4 regions of the Streptomyces sp. NPDC028419 genome follow, and region 4 is predicted to be linked to each of the others. Evidence: riboswitches for the same ligand, from Rfam matches in the RefSeq annotation. Region 4 holds a riboswitch; each other region holds the start of a gene.
What was found. Region 4 has a riboswitch for cobalamin ahead of metE (5-methyltetrahydropteroyltriglutamate--homocysteine S-methyltransferase). Riboswitches for the same ligand answer to the same signal wherever they lie in the genome.
Positions count from the first base shown of each region.

Region 1: it holds a riboswitch for cobalamin, as region 4 does, so the genes downstream of both, cobN (cobaltochelatase subunit CobN) here and metE (5-methyltetrahydropteroyltriglutamate--homocysteine S-methyltransferase) in region 4, are expected to answer to the same signal.
Region 2: it holds a riboswitch for cobalamin, as region 4 does, so the genes downstream of both, ACZ4UB_RS13590 (energy-coupling factor ABC transporter permease) here and metE (5-methyltetrahydropteroyltriglutamate--homocysteine S-methyltransferase) in region 4, are expected to answer to the same signal.
Region 3: it holds a riboswitch for cobalamin, as region 4 does, so the genes downstream of both, ACZ4UB_RS14845 (ribonucleoside-diphosphate reductase subunit alpha) here and metE (5-methyltetrahydropteroyltriglutamate--homocysteine S-methyltransferase) in region 4, are expected to answer to the same signal.

Region 1 covers NZ_JBVHUE010000027.1:37,009-44,782, reverse strand. The annotation lists gene ACZ4UB_RS27820 (precorrin-2 C(20)-methyltransferase) at 1-985, opposite strand, end outside; gene ACZ4UB_RS27815 (precorrin-8X methylmutase) at 982-1,629, opposite strand; gene cobG (precorrin-3B synthase) at 1,637-3,064, opposite strand; cobalamin riboswitch at 3,321-3,452, shown strand; gene cobN (cobaltochelatase subunit CobN) at 3,493-7,119, shown strand; gene ACZ4UB_RS27800 (hemerythrin domain-containing protein) at 7,149-7,622, shown strand; gene ACZ4UB_RS27795 (trypsin-like serine peptidase) at 7,681-7,774, opposite strand, start outside.
Region 2 covers NZ_JBVHUE010000009.1:170,477-178,250, reverse strand. The annotation lists gene ACZ4UB_RS13615 (EF-hand domain-containing protein) at 1-88, shown strand, start outside; gene ACZ4UB_RS13610 (PadR family transcriptional regulator) at 142-729, opposite strand; gene ACZ4UB_RS13605 (energy-coupling factor ABC transporter ATP-binding protein) at 780-1,619, opposite strand; gene cbiQ (cobalt ECF transporter T component CbiQ) at 1,616-2,365, opposite strand; gene ACZ4UB_RS13595 (energy-coupling factor ABC transporter substrate-binding protein) at 2,370-2,720, opposite strand; gene ACZ4UB_RS13590 (energy-coupling factor ABC transporter permease) at 2,717-3,424, opposite strand; cobalamin riboswitch at 3,455-3,647, opposite strand; gene ACZ4UB_RS13585 (AMIN-like domain-containing (lipo)protein) at 3,713-4,273, opposite strand; gene ACZ4UB_RS13580 (hypothetical protein) at 4,413-4,724, opposite strand; gene ACZ4UB_RS13575 (L-serine ammonia-lyase) at 4,974-6,356, opposite strand; gene ACZ4UB_RS13570 (APC family permease) at 6,518-7,774, opposite strand, start outside.
Region 3 covers NZ_JBVHUE010000010.1:223,154-230,927, forward strand. The annotation lists gene ACZ4UB_RS14845 (ribonucleoside-diphosphate reductase subunit alpha) at 1-1,707, opposite strand, end outside; cobalamin riboswitch at 1,874-2,005, opposite strand; gene ACZ4UB_RS14850 (GNAT family N-acetyltransferase) at 2,057-2,554, opposite strand; partial or broken gene ACZ4UB_RS14855 (Uma2 family endonuclease) at 2,628-2,969, shown strand; gene ACZ4UB_RS14860 (YbdD/YjiX family protein) at 3,021-3,218, opposite strand; gene ACZ4UB_RS14865 (carbon starvation CstA family protein) at 3,215-5,419, opposite strand; gene ACZ4UB_RS14870 (GntR family transcriptional regulator) at 5,682-6,446, opposite strand; gene ACZ4UB_RS14875 (extracellular solute-binding protein) at 6,738-7,774, shown strand, end outside.
Region 4 covers NZ_JBVHUE010000003.1:79,121-86,894, forward strand. The annotation lists gene ACZ4UB_RS04785 (serine/threonine-protein kinase) at 1-590, opposite strand, end outside; gene ACZ4UB_RS04790 (oxygenase MpaB family protein) at 572-1,597, opposite strand; gene metE (5-methyltetrahydropteroyltriglutamate--homocysteine S-methyltransferase) at 1,699-4,047, opposite strand; cobalamin riboswitch at 4,243-4,468, opposite strand; gene ACZ4UB_RS04800 (hypothetical protein) at 4,683-5,378, shown strand; gene ACZ4UB_RS04805 (aminotransferase class IV family protein) at 5,411-6,193, opposite strand; gene ACZ4UB_RS04810 (carbohydrate binding domain-containing protein) at 6,250-7,774, opposite strand, start outside.

The DNA of each region.
Region 1 (7,774 bases), on a different contig from region 4:
GCCGGGCCAGGTCCAGGGCGAACTCGGCCCGTTCGGACTCGACCTTGTTGTCGGAGCCGTGCCGGACCTGACCCGGTCGTACGGGCACCCGGTCCAGGTAGGTCGTGTAGCCGACCAGCACGTCCGCGTCGGCCAGCGCCCGCCGCGTCTCGGGGGTCAGCCACAGCGGACCGGCCGGACCGGTGCCCACCACCACGACCTCGCCGACCGCGTCGGGCGCGACCGCGGGCCGGGAACCGGGGTTGCCGATCCGACTCGGCAGCACGGCGACCGCGAAGTACGGGACCGTCTCGGGGTCGGTGTCGGCGAGCATGCCGGTGCGCTCACCGGCCATCGTCGCGCGTTCGACGTAGCGCGCCTCGGGCAGCCGCCCGGACTTCTCCATCGCCCGCCGCACGGCGGGGAAGGTGCGGCCGAGCTTCATCACCACGGCCGAGTCGGTGGCCGCCAGACGGGCCGTCAGCTCCTCCTCCGGCAGCGTGCCCGGCAGGATCGTCAGCACCTCCTCGCCCTCGACGAGGGGGGTCTGCAGGCGGGCCGCGGCGGCACTGACGGAGGTGACCCCGGGGATCACCTCGGTCGCGTACCGGTCGGCGAGCCGCTTGTGCATGTGCATGTACGAGCCGTAGAAGAGCGGGTCGCCCTCGGCGAGCACGGCCACGGTCCGGCCCGCGTCGAGGTGCACGGCGAGGCGGGCGGCGGACTCCTCGTAGAACTCCTCCATCGCCCCCTGGTAGCCGCCGGGGTGATCGGTGCTCTCGGTGGTGAGCGGGTAGACCAGCGGCTCCTCGACGTGGTCCGCGCGCAGGTGCGCGGCCGCGATGGAGCGGGCGATGGAGCGCCCGTGGCGCGCGCTGTGGTAGGCGACGACGTCCGCCTCCGCGATCACCTGGACCGCGCGCAGGGTCATCAGCGAGGGGTCGCCGGGGCCGAGGCCCACGCCGTAGAGCCGTCCGGCCCCGGTCTGCGTGCCGGTGGTGCTCATTCTTCCTCGCTCGCGATCGCGTTGACGGCCGCGGCGGCGATGGCGCTACCGCCGCGCCGACCCCGGACGATCAGGTGGTCCAGCCCCGAGGGGTGGGCGGCGAGCGCGTCCTTGGACTCGGCGGCGCCGATGAAGCCGACGGGCACGCCGATGACGGCGGCCGGGCGGGGAGCACCCTCCTCGATCATCTCCAGCAGCCGGAAGAGGGCGGTGGGCGCATTGCCGACCGCGATCACCGAGCCCTCCAACAGGCCCCGGTCGCGCCACAGTTCGAGGGCGGCGGCGCTGCGCGTGGTCCCCATCTTCGCGGCGAGGTCCGGTACGGCCGGATCCGACAGGGTGCAGATCACCTCGTTGTCGGCGGGCAGCCGCTTGCGGGTGACCCCGCTGGCGACCATGCGCACGTCGCACAGGATGGGCGCCCCGGCGTCGAGCGCGGCGCGGGCGCGCAGCACCACGTCGGGCGTGTATCCGAGATCCTTCGTGAGGTCGGTCATCCCGCACGCGTGGATCATGCGTACGGCGACCTGCGACACCGAGGCCGGCAGCCCGGCGAGATCCGCCTCGGCGCGGATCGTGGCAAAGGACTGGCGGTAGATCGCGGCGCCGTCCTTCTCGTACTCGAACACTGTGTACTCGCTCATTTCTTCACTACGTCTGCTGCTGAGTCTTCTGGGTCTGCTGAACCATGGCATCCGCCGTCGCGAGCGCGGCGGTCAGGTCGGTGGCGGTGGCCGGTACGTCGTCCCGCACCGGGCGCGTGGTCTCCCCGCCCCGCCCCGCCAGCGCGAGGCCGTACCCGCGGGGCCCCGCGACCAGGTCCACCCAGGCGGCCGCGCGCGGATGTCCGCAGCGCCGCTCGCAGCCGGACCAGTGCACGGGCAGTGCCGCGCCGCCGGCGGGGGCGACCGGGGCTCCCGTCGCCGCCACGACCGCGCGGGCGTCGGCCCGTACGTCGGCCAGCGCCTTCGCACAGCCGGGCCGGCCGGTGCAGGCGGTCACGTTCTCCCAGGGGCCGCCGGGCGCGGTGACCAGTCCGGCTCCGGCGAGCCGGGCCAGGGCGGCGGGCGCGGTGGCCGCGTCGACCCCCGGGACGACGATCCCGCGCCAGGGGGTGAGCCGCAAGGACCCGGCCGCGGCGGCGGCCGAGGCGGCCAGCAGGCGCCACTGCGCGGTGGTCAGCCGCCCCAGCGGGGCGAGGACCGAGAGCGCGACGCGGTCCGGGTCCGGGCCCGCCACCACGCCGGGGCCGGGGCCGCGGCCGGTGCGGCGCCTGAAGCCGTGGGCCCGCTCCGCCGAAATGCCCTTCTCCTGCAATCGGTTGAGCAACTCGCCGGACTCCGGCCGGTGTTCGGCGGGAAGTTCGCTCACCCGCCAGGCCTTGGTGCCGGCCGCGCGCACCGCGTCGAGGAAGTGTTCGGCGACGGCCAGCGCCGCCCGGGCCGCGTCCCGGTGCGCGACCGCCACCGCGTCGGTGTCATCGTGCGTCCACAGCACGGCCGTTCCCGAGCCCAGCCCGAGGACGTTCACGTCGGGAGCGAGCGAGGTCACGTCGCCGCGACCGTCGTCGAGGGCGAAGAGGAAGCGCCCGGAGAGCCCGGCCGCCGCGTCGCTCGCGCAGAGCAGCCGGTCCAGCTCGCCGACCCACGGGGTGACGTCGGGGCGGAGCGGTCCGTCGAGCCCGGACAGCGGCGAGGCGACGATGTTGCGGACCCGTTCGTGGGTGGCGGCCGCGGCGGGCAGCAGTCCGGCGGCGGTCAGCACGGCGGCCAGCTCGCCGCCGCAGCCGGCGCCGAGGCCGCGGAGTTGCGCGTTGCCGCGCGAGGTGAGGTCGAGGTGGCCGTCGCCCAGCCGGTCCGCCGCGTCCGCCAGGACGACGGCCGCGTCGGCCGTGAGCAGACCGCCGGGGATCCGGATCCGGGCGAGGTGCCCGTCGTCCGCCGCGTGCAGGCGCAGCGCACCGGGGCAGGCGTCACCACGGTCCCGTATGACGGGTTCGTCCCGGGGCGCGGCGGAGGAGGGCGGGGGCATGGCGGCGAGCATACCCACGATCCGCACCACCCGACCTGTGTCCGTCACCACCGCACCCCACGCCACCGACAGACCACACCCCATCCAGCCCGCCCGGCGCTTGAGGGCCCGCCGGAGGCCGCGCCGCCCGCAGGTCACAACCCACCCCAACCACATCCAGCCCGCCCGGCGCTTGAGGGCCCGCCGGAGGCACGCCGCCCGCAGGGTGCGACGAGCCCCGGCCACCCCACCCCCCACACAAGCCGCACGGCCCCCCACCTGCCGTTCGCTCGCCGCGGCACCTAAGATGACCCCTCGACGGACCATTCGGCCCGTCATCGCCGAGGACGGCGACATGGGAGGAAGCCCGGTGCGAATCCGGCGCGGTCCCGCCACTGTGAACCCGGCAGTCGCCCACGGCGCCTCCGGGTGAGTCAGGAACTCCCGTCGTCCTCACTGCCCGGGGCGCGGAAACCCCGAGGAAGGCCCGCCGCCGCATGATCCTGCTGCTGTCGACGTCCGACACCGATCTGCTCAGTGCCCGCGCCTCGGACACCGGCCCGGTCCCGTACCGGTTCGCGAATCCTTCCCGGCTCCCCCTCGACGACCTGCCCGCGCTGCTCGACGGCGCGGACCTGGTCGTCGTACGCCTCCTGGGCGGCCTGCGCGCCTGGCAGGAGGGGCTCGACCTGCTCCTCGCCGCCGACCAGACCCGGCCGGTCGTCGTGCTCACCGGCGAACAGGCCCCGGACGCCCAGCTGATGGAGGCGTCCACCGTCCCCATCGGCATCGCGGCGGAGGCGCACGCCTACCTCGCGCACGGCGGCCCCGCCAACCTGGAGCAGTTGGCCCGCTTCCTGTCGGACACCGTGCTGCTCACCGGCCACGGCTTCGAACCGCCCGCCGCCGCCCCCACCTGGGGCCGGCTGGAGCGCGCGGCGGAGCCCGCCGCCGGTCCCCGGATCGCGGTGCTCTACTACCGCGCCCACCACATGAGCGGCAACACCGCCTTCGTGCACGCCCTCTCGGACGCCGTGGTCGACGCGGGCGGCGTGCCCGTGCCGCTGTACGTCTCCTCGCTGCGCTCCCCGGAGCCGGAGCTGCTGGCCGAGCTGGCGACGGCGGACGCCATCGTGACCACGGTCCTCGCCGCGGGCGGCACCCGCCCCGCCGAGGCCTCGGCCGGCGGCGACGACGAGTCGTGGGACGCGGGCGCGCTCGCCGCCCTCGACGTACCGATCCTGCAGGCGCTGTGCCTGACCGGTTCGCGCAGCGCGTGGGAGGAGAGCGACGAGGGCCTGTCCCCGCTCGACTCGGCCAGCCAGGTCGCGGTGCCGGAGTTCGACGGCCGCCTGATCACGGTCCCCTTCTCCTTCAAGGAGATCGACGAGGACGGCCTGCCGGCGTACGTCGCCGATCCCGAGCGCGCCGCCCGCGTCGCCGGGATCGCCGTGCGCCACGCCCGGCTGCGGCACACCCCGAACGCCGAGAAGCGGATCGCGCTGGTCCTGTCCGCGTACCCCACCAAGCACTCCCGCATCGGCAACGCGGTCGGTCTCGACACCCCCGCCAGCGCCGTCGCGCTGCTGCGCCGGCTGATCGCGGAGGGCTACGACTTCGGGCCCGTCGAGGAGATCCCCGGCCTGGTCTCCGGCGACGGCGACGAGCTGATCCGCGCGCTGATCGAGGCGGGCGGCCACGACCAGGACTGGCTCACCGAGGAGCAGCTGGCCCGCAACCCCGTCCGGATCCCGGCCGCCGACTACCGGCGCTGGTACGCCGGGCTCCCCGGCGAGCTGCGCGAAGGCGTCGAGGAGCACTGGGGGCAGGCCCCCGGCAGCATGTTCCTGGACCGCTCACGCACCACCACCGGCGGCGACCCCGACGGTGACATCGTGCTGGCCGCCCTGCGCCGCGGGAACCTGCTCATCCTCATCCAGCCGCCGCGCGGTTTCGGCGAGAACCCGATCGCGATCTACCACGACCCCGATCTGCCGCCCTCGCACCACTACCTCGCCGCCTACCGCTGGATCCAGGCCGCGGCCGAGGACGGCGGCTTCGGCGCCGACGCCATGATCCACCTGGGCAAGCACGGCAACCTGGAGTGGCTGCCCGGCAAGAACGCCGGCCTGTCGGCCTCCTGCGCCCCGGACGCCGCGCTCGGCGACCTGCCGCTCGTCTACCCGTTCCTGGTCAACGACCCGGGCGAGGGCACCCAGGCCAAGCGCCGCGTGCACGCGACCCTGGTCGACCACCTGGTGCCGCCGATGGCCCGCGCGGAGTCGTACGGCGACATCGCGCGCCTGGAGCAGCACCTGGACGAGTACGCGCAGATCTCCTCCATGGACCCGGCCAAGCTGCCGGCCATCAGGGCCCAGATCTGGACCCTGATCCAGGCCGCGAAGCTCGACCACGACCTCGGTCTGGAGGCCCGGCCCGACGACGACGGCTTCGACGACTTCCTGCTGCACGTCGACGGCTGGCTGTGCGAGGTCAAGGACGCCCAGATCCGCGACGGCCTGCACGTGCTGGGCGGCGCCCCGGCGGGCACGGACCGGGTCAACCTGGTCCTGTCCATCCTGCGCGCCCGCCAGATCTGGGGCGGTACGACGGCGCTCCCGGGCCTGCGCGAGGCGCTCGGCCTGGACGAGGCCGCGCCGACCCGCACCTCGGCGGACGAGGTGGAGGCCACGGCCCGCGGCCTGGTCGAGGCCATGGAGGCCGCCGACTGGGACCCGTCCGCCGTCGCCGCGGTCTCCGCGGGCCACCCGGCCGGTGTCGCGGACATCCTCGCCTTCGCGGCGACCGAGGTGGTCCCGCGCCTGGCGGCCACCACGGACGAGCTGACGCACGCGGTGCACGCCCTGGCGGGCGGCTTCGTCCCGGCGGGCCCCTCCGGTTCGCCGCTGCGCGGGCTGGTGAACGTGCTCCCCACCGGCCGCAACTTCTACTCGGTGGACCCCAAGGCCGTGCCCTCCCGCCTCGCGTGGGAGACCGGCCAGGCCCTCGCGGACTCGCTGCTGACCCGCTACCGCACGGACAACGGCGAATGGCCCGCCTCCGTCGGCCTGTCCCTGTGGGGCACGAGCGCCATGCGCACGGCGGGCGACGACGTGGCCGAGGCGCTCGCGCTGCTCGGTGTCCGCCCGGTGTGGGACGAGGCCTCGCGGCGCGTGACGGGCGTCGAGGCCATCCCGCTCGTGGAGCTGGGCCGTCCGCGCATCGATGTCACGCTGCGCATCTCTGGCTTCTTCCGCGACGCGTTCCCGCACGTCATCGGCCTGTTGGACGACGCGGTGCGGCTGGCGGCGGGGCTGGACGAGCCCGCCGAGGACAACTTCATCCGGGCGCACGCCCAGGCGGACCTGGCCGAGCACGGCGACGAACGGCGCGCGACCACCCGTATCTTCGGCTCGCGCCCGGGCACCTACGGCGCGGGCATCCTCCAGCTGATCGACTCGCGCGACTGGCGCACCGACGCCGACCTGGCGGAGGTCTACACGGTGTGGGGCGGCTACGCATACGGCCGCGGCCTGGGCGGCCGCTCCGCGCGCACCGAGATGGAGACGGCGTACAAGCGCATCACGGTGGCCGCGAAGAACACGGACACGCGCGAGCACGACATCGCCGACTCGGACGACTACTTCCAGTACCACGGCGGCATGGTGGCCACCGTCCGCGCGCTGCGCGGCACGGCCCCCGAGGCGTACATCGGCGACTCGACCCGCCCGGAGACGATCCGCACCCGCACCCTGGTGGAGGAGACCTCCCGGGTCTTCCGCGCCCGCGTGGTGAACCCGAAGTGGATCGAGGCGATGCGCCGCCACGGCTACAAGGGCGCCTTCGAACTGGCGGCGACCGTGGACTACCTCTTCGGGTACGACGCCACGACCGGCGTGATCGCCGACTGGATGTACGACAAGCTGACGCAGACGTACGTGCTGGACCCGGAGAACCGCGCCTTCCTGGAGGAGGCCAACCCCTGGGCGCTGCACGGGATCGCCGAGCGCCTGCTGGAAGCGGAATCCCGCGGCATGTGGGAGAAGCCGGATGCCGAGACGCTGGAGGCCCTGCGCCAGGTGTACCTGGACACGGAGGGCAACTTGGAAGCGGAAGCGGAGTAGCGGCTCGCGGCCGGCGCATCCTGGGAGGCATGTGCCATTACTGCGGCTGCCGCGAGATCCCGTTGATCAAGGAGTTCATCGCCGAGCACGAGGCGGTGACGAATGCGGCGGGCGACGCGCTGCGCGCCCTGGACGCGGGGGACCTCCCCCGCGTCCGCGCCCTCGTCTCCTCGATGACCGACGTCCTCCTCGCCCACTGGCAGGGTGAGGAGGACGGGTTGTTCGCGGTGATGTCGCAGGACCCCGAGTACGCGGACCACATCGCCGCCCTGACCCGCGAACACCGCGAGCTGTCGGCCTTCCTGGCCGATCTGGACCTGACCTCGCCCGAGCAGGTGGCCCTGCTGCGCACCGCGGTGGCCGAGCTCCACCGACACATCGCGAAGGAGGAGGACGGCCTCTTCCCCGCATCCCTCACCGCCCTGACGGGCGACGAGTGGGACCTGTCCATCGCGGCCTGGCGAACGGCCCACCCGGGCGCCGAGATGCGTCCGGCGGGCTGACGGGGCGCGCGCCCGTGCCCCTGTCGTGCCCGCGGGCGCGACAGGGGCACGAGCCGTGCTACTTCGGGGTGACCAGGGTCCGTTCGGCGCCGAAGGCGGCGCCGGTGTGGGCGTACATGGTGGTCTCGCCGTCCGACCAGCGGATGAGCAGG
Region 2 (7,774 bases), on a different contig from region 4:
GGTCGCGGACGCGATCGTCGCGAGCAAGGACGCCAACGGCGACGGCCAGATGAGCTTCGACGAGTTCTGGGCCTCCCTGAACAAGTAGTCCAGGTCAGGTACCGCACGCGCCTGCGCCCCCACCTGCCGGGGCCAGGCGCGTCAGCGACCCCCGGGCTCCGCCGCAGGCCCACCCGGCTCCTCGCGGGGCTCCGCGGACAGCCGGTCCACCTCGGCCACGGCCTCCTCCAGCCAGCTCAGCCAGAAGGTCTCCAGGGCCAGCCCGCCGTGCAGCACGAGCCGCCGCACCCGGTCCTCGTCGGCGTCCCGGCCCGGCGGGAAGTCCCGCTCGTCGATGGCCCGGTACTGCGCCAACTGACGCCGGTGCAGCTCCAGGTGGCGCCGCAGCTCCGGCCCCAGCCCCCGCACCCCGACGACCCCGGCCGCCCGCACCCGCAGCAGCAGCGGATCCCGGATCGGCTTGGGATCCTGGCTCTCCCCGATCCAGCGCGCCAGCTCGGCGCTCCCGGCCGCCAGCACCTCGTACTCCTTGCGCTGGCCGCGCACGGGCTGCTCGCTCGGCAGCGCGCGGATCAGCCCGGCCTCCTCCAGCCGCCCCAGCTCGCGGTAGATCTGCTGGTGCGTGGCCGACCAGAAGTACCCGATCGACTTGTCGAACCGCCGGGTCAGCTCCAGACCGGACGAGGGCTTCTCCAGGAGCGCGGTGAGGATGGCGTGCGGCAGCGACATGCGGTCATCCTAGGTTCGCCCGGACCGGGCGCCGCGCCCCCCGGCGCCGCTCAGCGCCAGGCGGCCAGGGCCTCCGGGGTCTTGGGGCCCGGGGTCTGCGGGGAGAGCAGGCCGTGGGCGCGCAGCAGCGCCGTCACCGCGGGGGACCAGGCGGCGCGCAGGCCGGCCGAGGCGAGCAGCTCGGGGTCCGCGAGCAGGGTCTGCGCCGGGCCGAGCCGAATGCCGGCCGGGGTCAGGACCGCGGCGTCGTCCGCCCACCGCACGGCGAGGTCCACGTCGTGCGTCGCCATCACCACGGTCGTCCCGGCCGCGCGCAGGCCCGCCAGGGCCTCCAGCAGCCGCTCCTGGCCGTCCGGGTCGAGTCCGGCCGTCGGCTCGTCCAGGATCAGCACCCGGGGGGCCATCGCCACGGCGCCCGCGATCGCGGCCCGCTTGCGCTGTCCGTAGGACAGCAGGTGCGTCGGCCGGTCCCGCAGCGCGGTGATGTCGAGCGCGGCCAGCGCCGCGTCGACCCGGCTCCGCACCTCCGGCTCCGCCAGCCCCAGGTTCATCGGGCCGAAGGAGACGTCCTGTTCCACGGAGGCGGCGAAGAGCTGGTCGTCCGGGTCCTGGACCACCAGCTGCACGGCCGTGCGCAGCCGGGTCAGCCCGGCGCGGCCGTACGAGACCACCTCGCCGTCCAGCCACAGCTCGCCCGCGTCGGGGCGCAGCCCCCCGCTGAGCAGGCGCATCAGCGTGGTCTTGCCGCTGCCGTTGCGCCCCAGCAGGGCCAGGGCCCGGCCGGGGGCGATCGGGAAGTCCACGCCGGACAGGACGGCGGGCCCGTCCTCGTAGGCGTAGCCCGCGCCCGTCAGCCGGACGAGCGGTTCGGGTTCCACGGGTACGTTCACGAGACGAAGTCCTTCGAGGCGAGGGTGACGGCGACCAGCGCGGCGAGCAGGGCGCCCGACGCGGCCAGGAACCGCCAGGACGGGGAGGACCGCGGTACGAGCACCCGCAGCGTGCCGTCGTAGCCGCGCCCCGCCAGCCCGCTCTGGAGCCGGGAGGCGCGGTCGAAGGCGCGGACGAAGGCGGTCGCCGCCAGCCCCGCCACGGACCGCCACGCGGCGGCCCTGCCCGCGTGGCCGAGCCGGGCCGCCTGGGCCCGGCGGACCTGGGCGAGGGAGTCCAGCAGCAGGAAGCCGATCCGGTACATCACCAGCGCCACGTCGACGACGGGCGCCGGCACCCCGGCCCGCACCAGCCGGGGCAGCACGTCCGAGACCGGGGTGGTGAAGGCGAACAGGAGCACGCCGAGCGAGGCCGCCGACGTGCGCAGCAGCAGCTCGACGGCGTGCCGCGGGCCGTCCGGGGCCAGGGAGAGCGGCCCCGCCGGGCCGCCCACCGCGAGCAGCAGGGGAGCCGCCCCGGTGAAGCAGAACCCGAGCGGGATCCGGAAGGCCCGCCACAACTGCCGCGGGGGCACCCCCGCCGGGCCGAGCAGCACGGCGAGGGTGGTGGCGGCCACCAGCGGTCCGCCGGGCCAGGGCGGCAGGCAGACCGCGGTGACGGTCAGCCCGAGCCCCAGCAGGGCCTTCTCCAGGGGGTGTCGGCGGCGCCAGCGGCTGCTGTGCGCCGCGGCGTCGATGGGCAGCACCGCCTCACGCGTCCCGGGAGTTCGGGTCGTCCCCGCGGCCCGCGCCGGCCGCGACGGCGGCCTCGCCCTGACGGCGCCCGCGGCGCACCCCGAAGTAGTAGGCGAGCACGCCCGCGCCGAGCGCCGCCTGGAGGGCGAAGAGCGCCGACTCGACCTCCCCGGAGGGGGGTTCGTACAGCGGGGAGAACCACGGCTCGTAGTCCGGCTTCAATTCCGTGATCGCCGTCTCCGCCTGCGCGTCGGCGCCGGTGAACGGCTCCTCCTTGCCCTCGCCGAGGCCCAGGGCGATCGGGAGCACCGCCAGCGCCGCCACCAGGAGTAGCAGCAGGGTGTTGATCTTCGCGTTCCTGGTCATCGGACGGCCGTCCCCTGCTCGTGCCGCGCGGCGGCGGCGCCGGTCAGCTTGGCCACGCCGAGCCGCACCAGGTCGGACTTGCTCGACTGCATCAGCAGCCGCATCACGAGCACGGTGAGCAGCCCCTCGCTGACCGCCAGCGGGATCTGGGTGACGGCGAAGATCCCGCCGAACTTCGCGAGTGAGCCCGCGAAGCCGGACGCCGGGTCGGGGAAGGCCAGCGCGAGCTGCACGCTGGTCACGCAGTAGGTGATCAGGTCGGCGAAGAAGGCGCCGCAGAAGACCGAGACCATCAGGGGCGCGTCGAACCGCTTGAGCAGGCGGTAGACGGCGTACCCGGCCCAGGGGCCCGCGATCGCCATCGAGAAGACGTTCGCGCCGAGCGTGGTCAGCCCGCCGTGGGCCAGCAGCAGGGCCTGGAACAACAGGGTGATCGTGCCCAGCACCGCCATGATCGGCGGGCGGAACAGGATCGCACCGAGCCCCGTCCCGGTCGGGTGCGAGCAACTGCCCGTCACCGAAGGGATCTTCAGGGCGGACAGGACGAAAGTGAACGCACCGGACGCCCCCAGCAGCAGGGTGCTCTCGGGATGCGCCTTGACCTCGCGGGTCAGGGCGCGCACGCCGTGGACGACGAAGGGGGCGGACGCGACGCCCCAGGCGGCCGCGTGCAAGGGGGGTAGAAACCCCTCGGCTATATGCATGTGTAGGGAGACCTCTCCAGCACCTCGTGGATGGAACAACGCACCCCGGTCGGTCTCCTGGCTCACGGGTGCTGCCGCCGCGGCGCCGCCTTCCCGGTCCGGGCGGTCTCCCGCCCGGTCCAGTGGCTCCCCGCGGGGGTGGCGCCGGACTTCCCGTTCACAGTGGCGAGGGCCGCACCGGTTTCTCACCGGTTTCCCGTACACCAAGGCCCGTTGACCCTACCTGACCAGGGGCAACGGGCCGTCGGCGGCGCCGTCGTGCGGGTGCGCGCGGTACGCCGGAGCGTCTCAGCAGACGTTCGGGTGGGCGATGTCGACCACGAAGCGCTCCGGGTTGTGGAGCGTGGAGGTGGTGAACTGCGGTGCGGTGTCGAAGGCGGCGCCGAAGGTGACGTACCCCTCGAAGTCGCCGGTGAAGGCGATGCCCTTGAGCTTGGGGAGGTAGATCTTCTGGAGCTTGGGGCCGGTGTAGACGGAGTTCCCGGCGTCGTCGTGCGCCTGGGCCGGGTGCAGGCGGATCTCCAGGAAGTACGTCCCGGCGAGCGGGACCGGCTTGCCGGAGCCGTCGTAGACGAGTTCGGACACGGGAGTGACGGTGACCCCGGGGACGTAGCCCTGGAGGTCGATGACGATCCGGTCGTAGGTGCAGTGCCCGCCCCAGCGGGCATTGGTCACGAGCGGGGTCGCCGTGGCGGCGGCGGAAGCCGGTACGGCGAGGCCGATTCCGACGGTGAGGAGCAACCCGGCGGTGACGGCCGCCAGCCGCCGCCGGTGGACGGAGCCGGGGCGCGCGCCGCGCCTCAGCGAGTGGACGGAGTTGCGGACGGAGCGTATGAGGTGGTCCAGCATGACGTCCCCCGATTCTTCGGATGTGGGGACAGTAGTGTCATCGTGGAAGACACGCCATACGGCCTCTTGGTTGCACGCGGCGCACGAACCGGGGCCCGGTCCGCCGATGCGGACCGGGCCCCGGGAGCGGTCGTGCGCGTTACGGGACCGGGTTGAAGACCACGGACTCGTGCGTGTTGGACTGCCCGATGGCGGTGAAGCCGGAACCGTTCGACTGGGCCGTGTTGTTCTGGTTCGACGCGCCGGAACCGGTGGCGACCTGCTGCGCGGTGGAGGAGTTGCCGAGGTTGGCGCCGCCCACCCCGCTGCCGAGGATGCTGGCGACGGCCGCGTTCGACGCGTTGGCCGCGCCGGCTCCGTTGTCGGCCTGCGCCACGCCCGTGCACAGGGCGGCGGCGAGGGGGAGCGCTGCGAGCGCCGCCATCACGCGGATGGTGCGGATGCTTGCCATGATCGAGTCCTCCAGTGAGCAAAAGCGTGGGAAGTCCACGACGGTTGGCCGACCGCCGGGTCCTGCGTGCGACGTCGCGGGCCCCACTTTTGCGTACCGGATCATGAAGAAACCAGCCCAGACGCGGTGGTTCCCCCTCAAGCATGATCAATCCATTTCAAACAAATGTTTCCCGCCATTTCATGCGGTCTGGATTGTCTGGAAGGGGTGCGTCCGGGCTGGTCGGTGCCGTCCGGGATCAGCTCCCGGTCAGCACTCGATGACGTTGACCGCGAGCCCGCCGCGGGCCGTCTCCTTGTACTTGACCTTCATGTCGGCGCCGGTCTCCTTCATGGTCTTGATGACCTTGTCGAGGGAGACCTTGTGGCTGCCGTCGCCGCGCATCGCCATCTTCGCCGCGGTGACGGCCTTGACGGCCGCCATGCCGTTGCGCTCGATGCACGGGATCTGCACCAGACCGCCGACCGGGTCACAGGTCAGGCCCAGGTTGTGCTCCATGCCGATCTCGGCCGCGTTCTCCACCTGCTCCGGGGTGCCGCCCAGCACCTCGGCGAGGGCGCCCGCCGCCATCGAGCAGGCCGAGCCGACCTCGCCCTGGCAGCCGACCTCGGCGCCGGAGATCGAGGCGTTCTCCTTGAACAGCATGCCGATGGCGCCCGCCGAGAGGAGGAAGCGGACCACGCCGTCCTCGTCGGCGCCGGGCACGAAGTTCATGTAGTAGTGCAGGACCGCCGGGATGATGCCCGCCGCGCCGTTGGTGGGGGCGGTGACGACCCGGCCGCCGGCCGCGTTCTCCTCGTTGACGGCCATCGCGTACAGCGTCGCCCACTCCATGGCGTGCGCCTGCGGGTCGCCCTCGGCGCGCAGCTGGCGGGCGGTGCCCGCGGCGCGGCGCTTGACCCGCAGACCGCCCGGCAGGATGCCTTCGCGGGACATGCCGCGCGCGACGCAGGCCTGCATGACGCGCCAGATCTCCAGGAGGCCCTCGCGGATCTCCTCCTCCGTGCGCCAGGCCTTCTCGTTCTCCAGCATCATCGAGGAGATCGACAGGCCGCTCTCGTTCGCGAGCCGCAGCATCTCGTCACCGGAGCGGAAGGGGTACTTCAGCACCGTGTCGTCGAGCTTGATCCGGTCCTCGCCGACCGCGTCCTCGTCCACGACGAAGCCGCCGCCGACCGAGTAGTAGGTCTTCTCCAGCAGCGGGTTGCCCGTCTCGTCGTAGGCGAAGAGGGTCATGCCGTTCGCGTGGTACGGCAGCGACCGGCGGCGGTGCAGGATCAGCTGGTTCGGCTCGTCGAAGTCGATCTCGTGGCCATCGCCTATCTCCGCGCCCAGCAGGCGCAGCCGACCGCTCTGGCGGATCCGCTCGACCTCGGCGTCGGCGGTCTCCACGTTCACGGAGCGCGGGGAGTGGCCCTCCAGGCCCAGCAGGACGGCCTTGGGGGTGCCGTGGCCGTGCCCGGTGGCGCCGAGCGAGCCGAAGAGCTCGGCCCGTACGGAGGCGGTCTGGGCGAGGACACCGTCCTTCTTCAGCCGGTTCACGAACATGCGCGCGGCGCGCATCGGACCGACGGTGTGCGAGCTGGACGGACCGATGCCGATCGAGAACAGATCGAAAACGGAGATGGCCACGTTGGCGGACTCCCGGTTCATCCCCGTGGTGTCGGGGAACGGACCGTCCAGCTGCCTTCCAAACGGTATTGACGGCGGCCGACGGTTGAGCGGACTTTGCGGATTTTGGGCAAAGTGCGCCTGTGGGGCGCCCTTGCCCTGCTAAAGCAGCGTACGTCAGTTCATGCGGGGGTCAGCTCCCGCTGCGGGACATTGCCCGACGTGATCTCGGTCGCGGCGTCCAGCACCGGGTCCGGGCCCGGGAGACCGTCCCGGTGGGCCTTGATGCCGGCCCGCACGGCCCAGTAGTAGACGGCGAGGGCCATGCCCGCGACCAGGGTGATGTCCAGGCCGTCCGGGATCCGGCCGGTGCCGCCGAAGTCGCCGCTGCCCAGGTAGGACAGCAGGGACAGGCAGCCCAGGAAGACGACGATCCACCAGGCCGGGGCGAACTGCCTGACCAGGTCCTTCTCGCCCTTGCGGGCCAGCACGACCGCCGCGATCGGGGCCGCGACCAGGGTCAGCGCGGTCACGATCCCGGTGTTCGGCCACTTCGACCAGTACAGCGCGCAGGCCGCGAAGACGAAGGTCAGCGGGCAGAGCACGGCCGCCAGGGGCAGCCGGAAGGGCCGCTTGAGGCCGGGCTTGGTGACCCGGAAGACGCCGACCGCGATGGGGCCGATCAGGTAGGAGATGACCATGGCGGCCGAGATGATCGGGGCCAGGGTCTTCCAGCTGTGGCCGACGGTGACCAGCAGCAGGACGGAGAAGCCGAGGTTCAGCCACATCGCGGGCCGGGCGGTGCCGTAGACGGGGTGGGTCTCCTTGAGCTTCTTGGGGAAGAAGCCGGTCTCGGAGAGGTTCTGCACCATGTACGCGGCCGAGGCCACGTTCGCGATGTTCGAGCCGGCGGGCGAGATGAAGGCGCCGAACTGGAGCATCACCACGACCCAGTGGATCATCAACAGCTTGGCGAGTTCGGCGAAGGGGGAGTTGAAGTTCACTCCGGCCCAGCCGCCGGCCTGCGCGAGGTGCTCGGGTGGTACGGCGCCCAGGAAGGCGGCCTGAAGGGCCAGGTAGATGACCAGGCCCAGCGAGAGCGCGCCGACGAGGGCGATCGGGATGGCGCGGCCGGGGTTCTTGGCGGCCCCGCCGAGGTTGACCACGGCCTGGAAGCCGTTGAAGGCGAAGACCACGCCGGAGGTGGTGACGGCCGTCAGGACGGCGGACCAGCCGTTCGGCGCGAAGCCGCCGTGCGCGGTGAAGTTCTCGGTGTGGAAGCCGGAGGCGACCAGCGCGATCACGGCGAGCACCGGGATGGCGAACTTGACCAGGGTCAGCCCCGCGTTGATCCGGGCCAGCAGCTGGACCGACCAGTAGCAGGACAGCCACAGCAGCACGGTCAGCCCCAGGGCGACCAGCATGCCGAAGGTGGTCAG
Region 3 (7,774 bases), on a different contig from region 4:
CGGGCCGTGGCGCTCGGCCAGGTCCGCGGAGGCCTCGTAGGCGGCGAGCATGATGCGCTCGGCGATCTTCGTCGACAGGGCCTTGGCCTCGGCGGAGTCGAAGGGCAGGCGCAGCTGGAAGAAGACGTCCTGCAGGCCCATCGCGCCCAGACCCACCGGACGCCAGCGGGCGTTGGAGTTCCCCGCCTGCTCGGTCGGGTAGAAGTTGATGTCGACCACGCGGTCGAGGAAGGTCACGGCGGTGCGGACGGTCTCGTCCAGCCGCTCCCAGTCCATTTCGCCCGTCTCCGCGAGGACGAAGGCGCCGAGGTTGACCGAGCCGAGGTTGCAGACGGCGGTCTCGCCGTCGTTGGTGACCTCGAGGATCTCGGTGCACAGGTTCGAGGAGTGGACGACCTGGCCCGGCTCCGCGGTCTGGTTCGCCGTGCGGTTGGAGGCGTCCTTGAAGGTCATCCAGCCCTGGCCGGTCTGCGCGAGGGTGCGCATCATCCGGCCGTACAGGTCGCGGGCGGGCATGGTCTTGCGGGCCAGGCCCGCGGCCTCGGCCTTGTGGTAGGCGGCGTCGAACTCGTCGCCCCACAGGTCGACCAGCTCGGGCACGTCGGCCGGGGAGAAGAGCGACCACTCGGCGTCCGCGTTCACGCGGCGCATGAACTCGTCCGGCACCCAGTGGGCGAGGTTCAGGTTGTGCGTGCGGCGCTGGTCCTCGCCGGTGTTGTCGCGCAGCTCCAGGAACTCCTCGATGTCCGCGTGCCAGGTCTCCAGGTAGACGGCGGCGGCGCCCTTGCGGCGGCCGCCCTGGTTCACGGCGGCGACGGAGGCGTCGAGGGTCTTGAGGAACGGCACGATGCCGTTGGAGTGCCCGTTGGTGCCGCGGATCAGCGAACCGCGGGCGCGGATGCGGGAGTACGACAGGCCGATGCCGCCCGCGTGCTTGGAGAGGCGCGCGACCTGGTGGTAGCGGTCGTAGATCGAGTCCAGCTCGTCGAGCGGGGAGTCCAGCAGGTAGCACGAGGACATCTGGGGGTGCCGGGTGCCGGAGTTGAAGAGCGTGGGGGAGGACGGCAGGTAGTCGAGGCGGCTCATCAGCCGGTAGAGCGAGGCCACTTCCTCGACGGCCTGGACGCTCGTTCCATTGGGCGCGGTGTTGTCGGCCAGGCCGCAGGCCACGCGCAGCATGAAGTGCTGCGGGGTCTCGACGACCTGACGGGTGATCGGGTGGCGCAGCAGGTAACGGCTGTGCAGGGTGCGCAGGCCGAAGAAGCCGAAGCGGTCGTCGGCGCCCTCGGCGATCGCGTGCTCGACCAGCGCGTTCAGGCGGGCGGCGTGCGCCTCGACGAACTCGGCGGTGCGATCGGCGATCAGGCCCTCGCGGTGACCGACGGCGACGGACGCCGAGAAGGAGGTGGCCCCCTGGCCCGCGGCCTCTTCGGCGATGGCCAGCGTCAACAGACGGGCGGCCAGCCGGGAGTACTGCGGGTCCTCCGAGATCAGGCCCGCGGCGGCCTCGGTCGCCAGCCCGCGCAGCTCGGCCTCGTCGGCCACGGCGCTGCGGCCCCGCAGCGCGGCGGCGGCGACCCGGCCGGGGTCGGTGTCGACCAGGTCGACGGTGAGGTCGGTGAGGGTGCGCAACAGCGCGGCGCCAGGCCCCTCGGTGGCCTCGGGCTGGGCGGACTCGGCGCGCGGTGCGGCAGGCGCGATGGTCACGTGGGGGGCTCTCCCTCGCTCGGCTCCGGAAGGCTCGGAGGCGGGAAGCGGAGGGCGGCCATGCGCGCGTTCGGACGCGCGGATCCGGGCAGGCCGGTCGCGCGTCAGCACATGACGTCCACCGGCCCAACCACGAGGCCCGGACGTGTCGGCGTCCGGACCGGTCGGTCCGGGCGCGCTGTCGGCAGGTCCTCGGACTTGCGGCAGCCCCAATGGGTGATTGGGTGCGTTTCATACCGTTGCGGGACAGTTCCGGATTCGCACCGGATTCCCCTGCGGCGACAGCGAGCACGAGCATACATGTGGGGGCCGCCCCGTGCGCGACCCCCCACATGTTGTGTCGGCGTGGCTACAACTCCACGCGGTACGTCAGGAGGGGGACGCTCGGGACCGGCGCCCAGTCCCGTTCCGGGGTCCGGGTGAAGCCCAGGCGCTCGTAGATCCTGTGGGCCCCCAGCATGGCCGCTTTGGTGGACAGGACCAGGTGGGTGACGCCCTCCAGCTCGCGTGCGCGGGCCATGCAGGCGCGCACCAGGGCCTCGCCCGCGCCGCGCCCGCGGGCCTCCGACGCGACCGCCAGCATCCGGAATTCCGCCTCGCGGGGACCGGCGATCTCGGCAAGTGGACTGCCGGGTGCGGCGAAGGTCACTCCGCCGAGCAGCCGACCGTCGTGCACGGCGACGAGCACCTCGGCCCCGGCGGCCCGCGCCGCGACGTCCCGCAGCACGGCGAGGTAGAACGCGCCGCTCTCGGGCCCCAGCAAGCCGTCGTCCAGATAGGCCCGCGCGGTGATCTCGCCCAACTCTTCGTACTCGGCGGGCAGCGCCGCCCGGATGGTGATGTCCATGGCGTCGAGTGTGCGGGACGTGTGTCGGTGGGCGGCGCTACCGTCGTAAAGGAGCACCGTCGAGGAAGGCAACGGCCGCGCCATCCCGGGCGTGGTGCTCGCGCACGAGGGCGCGTTCGTCGGACAGGGTGACTGGGCGGATCCGAGCCCGATCCTGATGGCCGTCGAGGTGACCTCTTGGGACTCCGATACGGAACGGCGCGATCGGATCGAGGAGCCCCTCGCCTATGCGCAGACGGGCATCCCCGTCTACCTGCTGATCGACCGCTCCAAGGGCCTGGTCCTCGTCCACAGCGACCCGGACGGTGCCGGCTACGAGACCGTGCGCACCGCTGCCTTCGGGCGAGAGGCCAAGCTCCCCGACCCCGTCAGCATCACCCTGGACACCGAGCCCCTCAAGGACTGGGTGCGTTGAGTACGCCGCAGGGCCCCCGTCCGGGAGGGACGGGGGCCCTGCGCGCACCTCTCAGCAGCAGCGGAAGCCCTCGCGGGGGTCCGCCTCGCGGGAGTCGGTGCGGGCCCGCTCGAACTCCCGGCGGGTCGGCACCTCGGCGTGCGGGTCGTGGCCGCGCGCGTGGGCGACGTAGCGCTCGTAGGCGGACTCGCCCGAGAACTCGCGGACGTAGAACCGGATCCGGCCCAGCGCCGCCCGGAGCGTGCTCACGACACCGGTTCCTTGACCCGGCCACCGCCCGTGTCCAGGCCCGCGGCGGCCAGCTCCGCCTTCTCGGCGGCCGTCGGGATCAGACCGGCCGGCGCGATGATCTTCGACTCGGTCCACGGGACCTCCGAGAGCGTCGTGCCCTGCGGGTCGCGGACGGCCTTCAGGCAGGTCCGGGCCGCGTCCAGCAGGACGATGACGATCAGGATCGCGAAGACGGCGGAGAGGACTCCGTCGACCGTGGCGTTGGTGACCACGGTGTGCATCTGGTCCATGGTCTTGGCGGGCTTGAGGACCTTGCCCGCGTCGATGCCGGCGAGGTACTTGTCGCGCTGGGCGAAGAAGCCGATGGTCGCGTCGTCCGAGAAGATCTTCTGGTAGCTGGCGGTGAGCGTCACGGCCACGTCCCAGGCGAGCGGGACGGCGGTCACCCAGGCCCACTTGAGCCGCCCCGACTTCACCAGCAGCGTGGTGCAGACGGCGAGCGCGACGGCGGCCAGCAGCTGGTTGGCGATGCCGAAGAGCGGGAAGAGCTGGTTGATGCCGCCCAGCGGGTCCTTCACGCCGACCCACAGGAAGTAGCCCCAGCCGCCGACGACGATCGCGCTCGCGAACCAGACGCCCGGCTTCCAGCTGACGTCCTTGAAGGACTTGTGCACATTGCCCAGGGTGTCCTGGAGCATGAAGCGGCCGACCCGGGTGCCCGCGTCGACCGTGGTCAGGATGAACAGGGCCTCGAACATGATGGCGAAGTGGTACCAGAACGCCTTCATCGCGGTGCCGCCCACGACGGACGAGAAGATCTCCGACATCCCGAGTGCGAAGGTCGGCGCGCCACCCGTGCGGGAGAGCAGGCTGGTCTCGCCGATGTCCTTGGCGGCCTGGGTCAGGGCGTCCGGGGTGATCGAGAAGCCGAGGCCGCCGATGGCCTGGGAGGCCTCCAGGGCCGTGGTGCCGATCCGGCCGCTGGGGGCGTTCACCGCGAAGAAGAGGCCCGGCTCGATGATGCAGGCCGCGATGACCGCCATGATCGCGACGAAGGACTCGGTCAGCATGGCGCCGTATCCGATGACCCGGACCTGGGTCTCCTTCTGGATCATCTTCGGGGTGGTGCCCGAGGACACCAGGGCGTGGAAGCCGGACAGGGCCCCGCACGCGATGGTGATGAAGACGAAGGGGAACATCGAACCGGCGAAGACCGGTCCGTCGCCGCGGGAGGCGAAGTCGGTCACGGCGGGCATCTTGAGCGTCGGCATGGCGATGACCACGCCCACGGCCAGCAGGCCGATGGTGCCGACCTTCATGAAGGTGGAGAGGTAGTCGCGCGGGGCGAGCAGCATCCACACCGGCAGCACCGAGGCCAGGAAGCCGTAGCCGACCATCCAGATGACCAGCGTCTCCTTGTCGAGCGTGAAGACGTCGGCGAAGGAGGACTCGGCGACCCAACCGCCCGCGATGATGGCGAGCAGCAGGAGGGCGACGCCGATGAGCGAGACCTCGGTGATCCGACCCGGGCGCAGCACCCGCAGGTAGAAGCCCATGAAGAGGGCGATCGGGATGGTCATGCCGATGGAGAAGACGCCCCAGGGGGAGTCCGCCAGCGCGTTGACGATGACCAGGGCGAGGACCGCCAGCAGGATGATCATGATCATGAAGACGGCGACCAGGGCGGCCGCGCCGCCGACGGGGCCGATCTCGTCCCGGGCCATCTGGCCGAGCGAACGCCCGTTGCGCCGGGTGGAGAAGAACAGGGTCACCATGTCCTGGACGGCGCCCGCGAAGATCACTCCCGCGACGATCCAGATGGTGCCCGGCAGGTAGCCCATCTGCGAGGCCAGCACCGGGCCGACCAGCGGGCCCGCGCCGGCGACGGCCGCGAAGTGGTGGCCGAAGAGCACCCGACGGTCGGTCGGGTGGAAGTCGACACCGTTGTCGAGGCGTTCGGCCGGGGTGGCCCGGGTCTTGTCCACCTTGAGCACGCGCTCCGCGATGAAACGCGCGTAGAAGCGGTAGCCGATGGCGTACGAGCCCAGGGCGGCGGCGAGCAGCCAGGCGGCGGAGATCTCCTCGCCGCGGGAGAGGGCGAGCACGCCCCAGCCGACGGCGCCGACGAGGGCGACCGCGACCCAGATGGCGATGGATTTCGGGGTGAGCGCCCCGCCTCCCGACCGCCCGGTTGTTGCTTGGGGTCCAGCTTCCGGCATGATCCTCGTCCCCTCGTTGATCATCTGCGTGAGCGCAGGGAATCTACGGGGACCGCCCGATGAACGAAAGCCCCCGTCCGCATAGCGGTACGTGAGTCAACTACGGTTCGCGGGGCGGGTCGACGCCGCGGGGCCTCGAACGTATAACGATGGAGCGGTTACGGCCAGGGGGTGCGGGCCGGGAACGCGGGGGCGGGCGCGTCCCCGGCCGAAAACGTGCGGTGGTGCGGGAGCTCGGGCGGTGGAACTCGGGCGGCGGAGCTCAGACCGCCGGTCGCTTCAGGCGGGCCACGAACTTGTAGCGGTCGCCGCGGTACACCGAGCGCACCCACTCCACGGGTTCGCCGTCGGCATCCAGGGAGTGCCGGGACAGCATCAGCATGGGCAGGCCGACGTCGGTGCCCAGCAGTCCCGCCTCGCGCGGGGTGGCCAGCGAGGTCTCGATGGTCTCCTCGGCCTCGGCGAGCCGGACGTCGTACACCTCCGCCAGCGCGGTGTAGAGCGAGGTGTACTTGACCAGCGAGCGGCGCAGCGCGGGGAAGCGCTTGGCCGAAAGGTGCGTGGTCTCGATGGCCATCGGCTCGCCGCTCGCCAGGCGCAGCCGCTCGATGCGCAGCACCCGTCCACCGGTGGTGATCTTGAGCAGTCCGGCGAGGGTGTCGTCGGCCGTCACGTACCCGATGTCGAGCAGCTGGGAGGCGGGCTCCAGGCCCTGCGCCCGCATGTCCTCCGTGTAGGAGGACAGTTGGAGCGGCTGGGAGACCTTGGGCTTGGCCACGAAGGTGCCCTTGCCCTGGATGCGCTCCAGTCGTCCCTCGACCACCAGCTCCTGGAGGGCCTGGCGGACGGTGGTCCTGGAGGTGTCGAACTCGGCCGCCAGGGTGCGCTCCGGCGGTACCGGGGTGCCGGGCGGCAGGGTCTCGGTCATGTCGAGCAAGTGCCGCTTGAGTCGGTAGTACTTGGGCACACGTGCGGTGCGAGTGGCTGCCCCGCCTTCCGGCTCCGTGGTCGCCCCTTCGGTGGCCATCGCCGCCCGCCTTCCCGACTCCAGTTTCGCTGCCGTCACCGGCTCCTCCGATATGTGCGGTCACATCGTGACACGGGCCGCGGGGCGGGCCTCGCCCGCACCTCAGGTGTCGGTCCGGTAACGGACCGATCACCCGCTCATTAGACCCTTGACACCCCTAAAGGTCTAGGCCAAGCTCCGACTACTGGTCTAAACCAATATGGATCAGATCCCGGCCCCACGTCAGGTACTTCGCGTATGTCACCGCGGCGGGCAAGGGAAGTGCAGGCAGGCATCCCTGAGGAGGGTGGCGTGAAGCGCAAGCTCATCGCGGCGGTTGGAGTCGCGGGCATGGTTATCGGCCTGGCGGCGTGCGGTGGCTCCGACAGCAAGGGGGGCTCCGAGACCGAGAAGGCTTCGGGTGCCAAGGAGCTGACCGTCTGGTTGACGGTTGACGCCCAGAACAACTGGCCGGACCTGGTGAAGGCGGCCGACGACGCGATTGTCGCGAAGCACCCGGGTCTCACGATCAAGCACGAGTACTACGGCTGGCCGGACAAGAACGCCAAGCTGGACGCCGTGCTCGCCACGGACAAGGCCCCGGACGTTGTCGAGATGGGCAACTCCGAGATGATCGGCTACATGTCGACCGGCGCCTTCGCCGATCTCGACGCGTCGAAGTTCGAGAACTCCGGCACCTGGCTGGACGCCCTGAAGGAATCCGTCACCTACGACGGCAAGACCTACGGCGTCCCCTACTACGCCGGTGGCCGTGTGGGCACCTGGCGCAAGGACCTCGCCACCGAGGCCGGCGTCACCGCCGCCCCGAAGAGCTGGGCCGACCTGACCGGCGCGCTGGACAAGATCCAGACGGCGAAGGGCGACAAGTTCAGCGCCCTCTACCAGCCCTCCCCGGACTGGTACGCCGCGATGTCCTTCGTCTACGACGCGAGCGGCAGCATCGCCAAGAAGGACGGCGACAAGTGGAAGGCGAACCTGTCCTCCCCCGAGTCGCTGAAGGGGCTCAAGCAGTACAAGGAGCTCCTCGACAAGTACATGCACGCGGACAAGACCAAGGACGAGTCGGACCGTCCGGTCGTCTTCGGCCAGGGCAACGCCGCGGCGATCTTCTCCGCCGGCTGGGAGGGCGCTGACGCGGCCACCCCGAAGAACGACAAGGTCGGTGGCCTGAAGGACAAGGTCGAGACCTTCGTGATGCCCGGCCCGAACGGCAAGGCCCTGCCGGTCTTCCTCGGCGGCTCGGACCTCGCGGTCCCGTCGAAGTCCAAGGCCAAGGACGTCGCGGCCGAGTGGATCAACGTCTTCACCGGCGCGCAGGGCCAGAAGGG
Region 4 (7,774 bases):
GCGATCTGCTCGGGCGACATGTAGTGCGGCGTGCCCATGGCCATGCCGCCGCCGGTGAGCTTGGCGGTGAAGCCGATGTCGGCGGCGAGCCGGGCGATGCCGAAGTCGCAGATCTTCACGGTGCCGTCGGTGAGCCGCATGATGTTGGCGGGCTTGAGGTCGCGGTGGACGACGCCCTGGTCGTGGGTGTAGCCGAGGGCGGCGGCGAGCTGTTCCGCGATGTCGACGACGTCGTCGACGGCCAGCGGGCGGGCGTCGTTCTCCTCCAGGAGCTGGCTGAGATTGCTCCCTTCGAGCAGCTCCATGACGAGGTAGAGGGGCCCGCCGGTGGCGCTGTCGTCCCCGAAGTCGTGGACGACGGTGACGCCCCGGTGCTGGAGCGAGGCGGCGACGCGCGCCTCGCGCCGGAAGCGCTCGCGCAGCACCTGCGTGAAGTGGGCGTCCTGCTCCGCGCCGAGCGGTTTGAGGCACTTTACTGCGACATGTCGCCCCAGCGACTCGTCGCGAGCGCGCCACACCTCGCCCATGCCACCGCGACCGATCAGATCGAGCGATCTGTATCGGCCCTGGATCAGTCTGGACTCAGCCATGTCCTACTGCCGCCCCCGTTGTCGTGCGCCACCCTCCCCGGCCGGTCCAGTATGGCCGCTGAAGTGCGCAGTGCGTGCGTCGAGGGGCGACTCCCGGGGCCCATGCGGCGCATCGCTCTCAAGATGTGACCTGGCGGCAGCTGCCAGCGCAGACCTGCGGGAATGCTGCGCAACACGAGGCCGGTGAGGCGCAAGCGCCGGGTGACGCCGCGCGGGGCTCGGGCGGGGCGCCCGTACAGCTGGTGCGCGTACGCCGGGAGGGATCCGTAGGCGAGTTCGGCGAGCGGCCGCCACAGCAGGTTTCGGCCAGGCACGAGGAGCGGGTGGACGGGCGGGCTGCGCAGGAAGTCGTCGACGGCGCGGGCGTCGGCCCCGGCCGCGAGGCGGGGGCGGACCTCGTCGAAGTACGCGGCCAGATCCGCGGTGGTGGCCGGCACCGCGGCGGGATCGAGACCGACGAGGCGGGCATTGGTGCGGTTCTCGTCGACGTACCGGTCGGCCTGCGCGGCGGTGAGGGGGACGCCGGAGCGGCGCAGTGTGTGCAGGAAGGAATCGATCTGCGCGCAGTGCACCCACAGCAGGAGTTCGGGATCGTCGACGGGGAAGCGGTCGCCGGTGGCGGGGTCGATCGCGGACAGCATCCGGTGGATCTTGCGGACCCGCGCTCCGGCCGCCTCGGCGGCCTCGGTGGTGCCGTAGGTGATCGTGCCGACGAAGTCGGCGGTGCGCAGCAGCCGCCCCCAGGCGTCCTGGCGGAAGTCGGAGTTGGCCATGACGCCCCGGACGGCCCGCGGGTGGAGGGCCTGGAGGTACAGGGCCCGGACCCCGGCGATCCACATGATCGGGTCGCCGTGGCACTGCCAGGTCACGGATCCGGGCCCGTACAGCCCAGGGTCGGCTCCCGCGCGGCCCGTTCGGGGCCCGTCCGGCCGGGCGCGGCGGTCCCCGTCGCGCTTCCCGTCACCGTCTCCGTGCACGTGCTCCCGCCCGTACGGCGCTGCGCCCATCGGTGGCCTCCCGTCGCCCGGGACCGAGCGTACCGACCGGGCGGTGCGTACGGCACCGGACGGGGACGGTCCGCTCGGACCGTCCCCGTCCGGCCGCGTGCTCAGCCCGTGGTCAGCCGCGCCCGCATCCGGTGCGCGGCTTCGACGAGGTGTTCCAGGGACGCCTTCGTCTCGGTCCAGCCGCGGGTCTTCAGCCCGCAGTCGGGATTGACCCACAGCCGCTCGGCCGGGATGGCCCCCAGTCCCTTGCGCAGCAGCGTCGCGGCCTCGTCGGCGGAGGGCACGCGCGGCGAGTGGATGTCCCAGACGCCGGGCCCGACCTCGCGCGGGTAGCCCGCGCCGGCGAGTTCGTCGGCGACCCGCATGTGCGAGCGGGCGGCCTCCAGGCTGATCACGTCGGCGTCGAGGTCCTCGATGGCCGCGACGATGTCGCCGAACTCGGCGTAGCACATGTGGGTGTGGATCTGGGTGTCCGGCCGGACGCCGCCGGTGCTGAGCCGGAAGGACTCGGTGGCCCAGGCCAGGTAGTCGGCGTGGTCGGCGGCGCGCAGCGGCAGGGTCTCGCGCAGGGCCGGCTCGTCGACCTGGATGACCGAGGTGCCCGCCGCCTCCAGGTCGTTCACCTCGTCGCGCAGGGCGAGCGCGACCTGGCGGGCCGTGTCGCCGAGGGGCTGGTCGTCCCGGACGAAGGACCAGGCGAGCATGGTGACCGGGCCGGTCAGCATGCCCTTGACCGGCTTCGCCGTCTGCGCCTGCGCGTACGAGGTCCAGCGCACGGTCATCGGATCGGGGCGGGAGATGTCCCCGGCCAGGACCGGCGGCCGGACGTAGCGGGTGCCGTAGGACTGGACCCAGCCGTGCTGGGTGGCCAGGTAGCCGGTCAACTGCTCGGCGAAGTACTGGACCATGTCGTTGCGTTCGGGTTCGCCGTGCACGAGGACGTCGAGGCCGGTCTTCTCCTGGAAGGCGATCACCTCGCGGATCTCGGCCTCGATGCGGCGCTCGTAGCCGGCCTCGTCGAGCCGTCCGGCGCGCAGGTCGGCGCGGGCGGTGCGCAGTTCGGTGGTCTGCGGGAAGGAGCCGATGGTCGTCGTGGGCAGCAGGGGCAGGCCGAGGTGGGCCCGCTGGGCCGCGGCCCGCCGCGCGTAGGGCTGGGAGCGGCGCCCGTCGGCGTCGGTGACGGCGGCGGTGCGGGCGCGCACGGCCGGGTCGTGGGTGATCGGCGAGTGCGCCCGGGAGGCGAGGTCGGCGCGGTTCGCGGCGAGTTCGGCGGCGATGGAGTCCGTGCCCTGTGCGAGGCCGCGGGCCAGGACGGTGATCTCGGTGGTCTTCTGCCGGGCGAAGGCCAGCCAGCGCCGCACCTGGGGGTCGACGTCGCGCTCGGCGGTGACGTCCAGCGGGACGTGCAGGAGGGAGCAGGAGGAGGAGACGTCGACGCTGCCCGCGAGACCGAGCAGGGTGCCGAGCGTGGCGAGGGAGGCCTCGTGGTCGTTGATCCAGACGTTGCGGCCGTTGACCACGCCCGCGACCAGGCGCTTGCCGGGCAGGCCGCCGACGGCGGCCAGGTCGGCGAGGTTGCCGGCGGCCCGGTCGGTGAAGTCGAGGGCGAGACCGTCGACGGGCGCCTTGGCCAGGACCGCCAGGGCCTCGCCGAGCCGGTCGAAGTACGAGGCGACGAGCAGTTTGGGGCGTTCGGCCAGCGCGCCCAGCTCGCGGTAGGTGCGGGCGGCCGCGCCCAACTCGGCCGGGGTGCGGTCCTGGACCAGGGCCGGCTCGTCGAGCTGGACCCACTCGGCGCCCGCCGCGCGCAGGTCGGCGAGCACCTCGGCGTAGACGGGCAGCAGCCGGTCGAGCAGGGTGATCGGCTGGAAGTCGTCGGGCACGCCCGGGGCGGGCTTGGCCAGCAGGAGGTAGGTGACCGGTCCGACCAGCACCGGGCGGGCGTTCAGCCCGAGCGCCAGGGCCTCCCCCAGCTCGGCGACCTGCCGGGCGGAGTCGGCGGTGAACTCGGTGTCGGGGCCCAGCTCCGGGACCAGGTAGTGGTAGTTGGTGTCGAACCACTTGGTCATCTCCAGCGGCGCCACGTCCTGGGTGCCGCGGGCCATGGCGAAGTAGCCGTCCAGGGCGTCCGCCGCGACGGCGGCGCGGTGGCGGGGCGGGACGGCGCCGACCATGACGCTGGTGTCGAGGACGTGGTCGTAGTACGAGAAGTCACCGGTGGGCACCTCGCCGATGCCCGCTTCGGCCAGCTGCTGCCAGTGGGTCCGGCGCAGGGTCGCGGCGGTCTCCCGGAGGGCGTCGGCGTCGACCCGGCCCTTCCAGTAGCCCTCGACGGCCTTCTTCAGTTCCCGGTTCTGCCCCTGCCGGGGGTAGCCGTGGACGGTGGCCCGTACGGCCGGGTCCGGTGCGGCCGCGGAGGTGGTGGAACGGGTGGTGTGCTGGGGTGTCACGGAACTCTCCTTCGCGAGTACGTCTCCATGAGTCCCGGTGACGGACGCGAGGCGCGAAGGGGTGGCGGAGCGGACGGCCCGTCGCACCGCCGTGCGCGAGGCACCGGCTGCGACCGTCCGTCGTTCCCCGGAGCGGGTCCGGGGCGCCCCCGACCGACCCGCCCACGAGGTCACCAGGAAATCCGCGCACGACCGTGCGTGCGCGGGCAACGGGCAGGTCTTCGGACTTGCGGGCGCGCCTGCCGGTCTCCCGGCGGGCTCCTAGTGGCCGTCGCTTCCCAGGACCGTGATCCGGTCCCAGTGCGTATGACGGCGGTCGTTCCCGCTCACCGCTGCGGGGCAGTCCCGGATTCCCACCGGGTTCCCTCTTACGACGCATCCCGCCTGGCGGACGGGGCGAACCAGCTGCTGGGGGTCAGCTTAGGTCGACGCGGCGCGGCGGGGCGGATGTTGACCACATCGCGGACGGTGAGATGAGACACTCCGCGGTCGACGCGCGGACGGCGGTCCCGCTGTCGGGAAGATCACAGGGCGCATGGCGGCTTCGGCGGGAGGGATCGGGCGCGCACGTCCAGAATGGGCCCGGTAGAGGGGGGATCCCCCGTGTCCACATAGGGGAGTTGACCATGCCCACCATGAAACCGAGCCGTGGCGTCCTGGCCGTCGCGGCGGTCGCGTCCGCCGCGGCCGTACTGGCCGGCTGCAGCAGCGAGCCGCCGGCCCTGAAGTTCGAGTCCGCCAAGCCCTCCGGTGCGAAGCTGGAGGCGCGTCCCCCCGCGGGGGGTTCGGTGCCGCTGGCGCAGTGGCCCAACGCGTGCGAGGTACTCGGCGACGAGGAGGTCCGCGCGATCCTGCCGCAGGCCAAGGACTTCCAGCGGACGCCGATCAAGGTGACCGTCATCAACTTCAACCCGCTCGCCACGTCGGATCCCGGCACCACGGGCGACGTACCGGCCGGCGGCTGCAAGACCGAGTTCGGGCTGCCGGCCAAGTACAAGGGCAAGCACAACAGCAGCGTCCGCATCGTCTTCAAGACCGTCGCCGATCCCGCGCTCGTGGCGAACGCCTACGCCGAGGACCGCGACGAGGAGGCGAAGCGGTCCGGCCAGGACACCAAGAAGTTCCGGGACCTGGGGAACTCCCTCGGTACGGCGGGCTGCTACACCCGGGGCACGACGACCACGATGATCTGCCACCAGGGCCCCTACCAGTTCGAAGTGAGCGGTTCCTCGACCGCGGACGGCGTCGGGAAGTACCCCGAGACCGAGGAGAACTGGCGCGAGAAGGTCCTGACCCAGGTGGTGCGCACCCTGGGCGCCCGCATGGCCTGACATCGACGGCCCGTGTCGCGGGACCGGCGGCCCTACGGCCTCTCGCCGGGAACGGACAGGTAGGCCTCGCGGAGCCGGTCCAGCACGGGGTGCTCGGCGAGCAGTGCGGTGTCGTCGATCGCGGCGATCGCCCGGACGCCGATGCTGGTGTTCGTCGCGAAGGCGGCCGCCATGCCCTTCGCCTCTTCCAGGGTCACGGGGGCGACCCGGTGTGCGGCGCGCTGCTGGAGCAGCGCCCTGGTGACTCCGGGCAGGACCGGAGCCTGCGGCCACACGACGCCGCCGTCGGCGTCGACGAATCCGACGTTCCAGGTGGCGCCTTCGCTGACGAGTCCGTCGCGTCCGACGAACAGGGCGTCGTCGAAGCCGGTGAGCTGGGCACCGCGCCGGGTGTGCAGGGCCCCGAAGAGGCCGACGTGCTTCACCTCGGGCAGCTCCCGCTCGTACGGCACGCTCTTGGCGCGCAGCGGAGCCGGCGCGCGCAACGCGCCGGCTCCGCGCACGGTGACCAGGACCCGCGGGTCCCCCGGCGCCGCGAGGTGCCCCATGTCGACCGCGGGGTCGTAGACGGTCACCCGGACGACGCAGGGCCGCGTCTGCCCGTGCAGCGCCTCCCGGACGTACGCGCGCACGCGCCCGGTGTCCAGGTCGGCGCCGCACACGACCTCGCAGTCCCTCGCGAGCCGCGCCATGTGCAGCTCCAGCCCGCGCACGGCGCCCTCGTCGACGCGCATGGACGTGAAGTGACCGACGTTGACCAGGGCCAGGGGCAGCAGGTCGTCGGTGGAAACGGGCTTTCCGTTGAGTGTCGCCATACCTCACAGGATGTCAGGACATCCATTGCCGACGATCAGCGGCGGGCGGCGGGCGGTCAGCGGTTCTGGAGGGATTTGACGTTGTCGCCGAAGCTCCAGCCCTTCGAACCGTCCCAGTTGATCGACCAGGTCATGAGCCCCTTCAGCGAACCGCCGAAGGCGTTCCACGACTGGCCGACCAGGCTCGGCGCCATGTAGCCGCCGCCGGCGCCGGGCTGGGCGGGCAGGCCGGGCACCTGCTTGTCGTAGGGCACCTTGATGGTGGTGCCCTGGATGGTCAGGCCGTTGTTGAGGCAGGTGGTCTGCGCGGTGAAGCCCTGGACGGTACCCGCCTGGTAGGAGTCGCCCGAGCAGCCGTACATGCTGCCGTTGTAGTACTGCATGTTGAGCCACCACAGGCGGCCGTTGTCGACGTACTTCTTGATGATCGGCAGGTACGAGCCCCAGATCGAGCCGTAGGTGACGCTGCCGCCGGTGACGTAGGCGGTTTCGGGGGCCATGGTGAGGCCGAAGCCGGCCGGCATCTGCGCGAGGACGCCGTCGATGATGCGGATCAGGTTGGACTGGGACGCGGACAGCGTGTTGATGTTGCCGCTCCCGGACAGGCCGGTCTCGATGTCGATGTCGATGCCGTCGAAGTTGTACTTCTTCAGGATCGGGACGACGGTCGCCACGAACTTGTCGGCGACGGTGCTGGAGCTCAGGTCGATGCCGGCGGCGGCGCCGCCGATCGACATCAGGAGCGTCGCCCCGGCCGCCTTGGCCTGGCACATCTCGGCGGGGGTGGAGACCTTGACGCCGGCGTCCATGCCGTCCTGCCAGAGCACGGTGCCGTCCGAGAGGATCACCGGGAAGGCGGCGTTGATGACGTTGTAGCCGTGCGCGGCGATCCGGCTGTCCGTGATGGGGACCCAGCCCATGCCGGGGTGGACCCCGTTGGAGGCGCCGTCCCAGTTCTCCCAGTAGCCCTGCAGGACCTTCCCCGACGGCTTGGGCTTGGTGGGACAGGTCTCACCCGGCGGCGGCGTGGTCGGCGGTGCGGTGGTGGGGGGCGCGGTGGTGGGCGGGGCGGTGGTCGGCGGTGCGGTCGTGGGGGGCGCGGTGGTCGGCGGGGCGGTGGTGGGGGCGGTGGCGGTCGGGGTGGGGTTGGGGCCGCCGGGGCCGGCGAGGGCCACGTCGTCCGCGTAGTAGGCGGGCTGCCCGTACCAGCCGTGCAGGTAGACGGTCACCGAGGTGGTGTTGGCCCCGGTGGCGAAGGTGACGCTGAGCTGGCCGTAGGACGGGCTGCTGGGTGTCCAGGTGGACGTGGTGCCGGTGATTCCGGTGCCGGTGGCGCCGAGGTAGACGTAGCTGCCCTGGACGAAGGCGCTCAGCGTGTACTGGGAGTTGGGCTGCACGCTGACGGTCTGGGTGCACTGGGCGTTGTCCGAGCCGGCGGGGGTCGCCTTGAGCGCGGAGGCACCGGAGTGGACCGGGCTGGCGACCGCCGCGCCGGAGCCGCCGGAACAGGTCCAGTCGGACAACCCGCTCTCGAAACCGGAGTTGGCGAGCAGGTTGGGGGTGGCGGCGCCGGCCGTGACG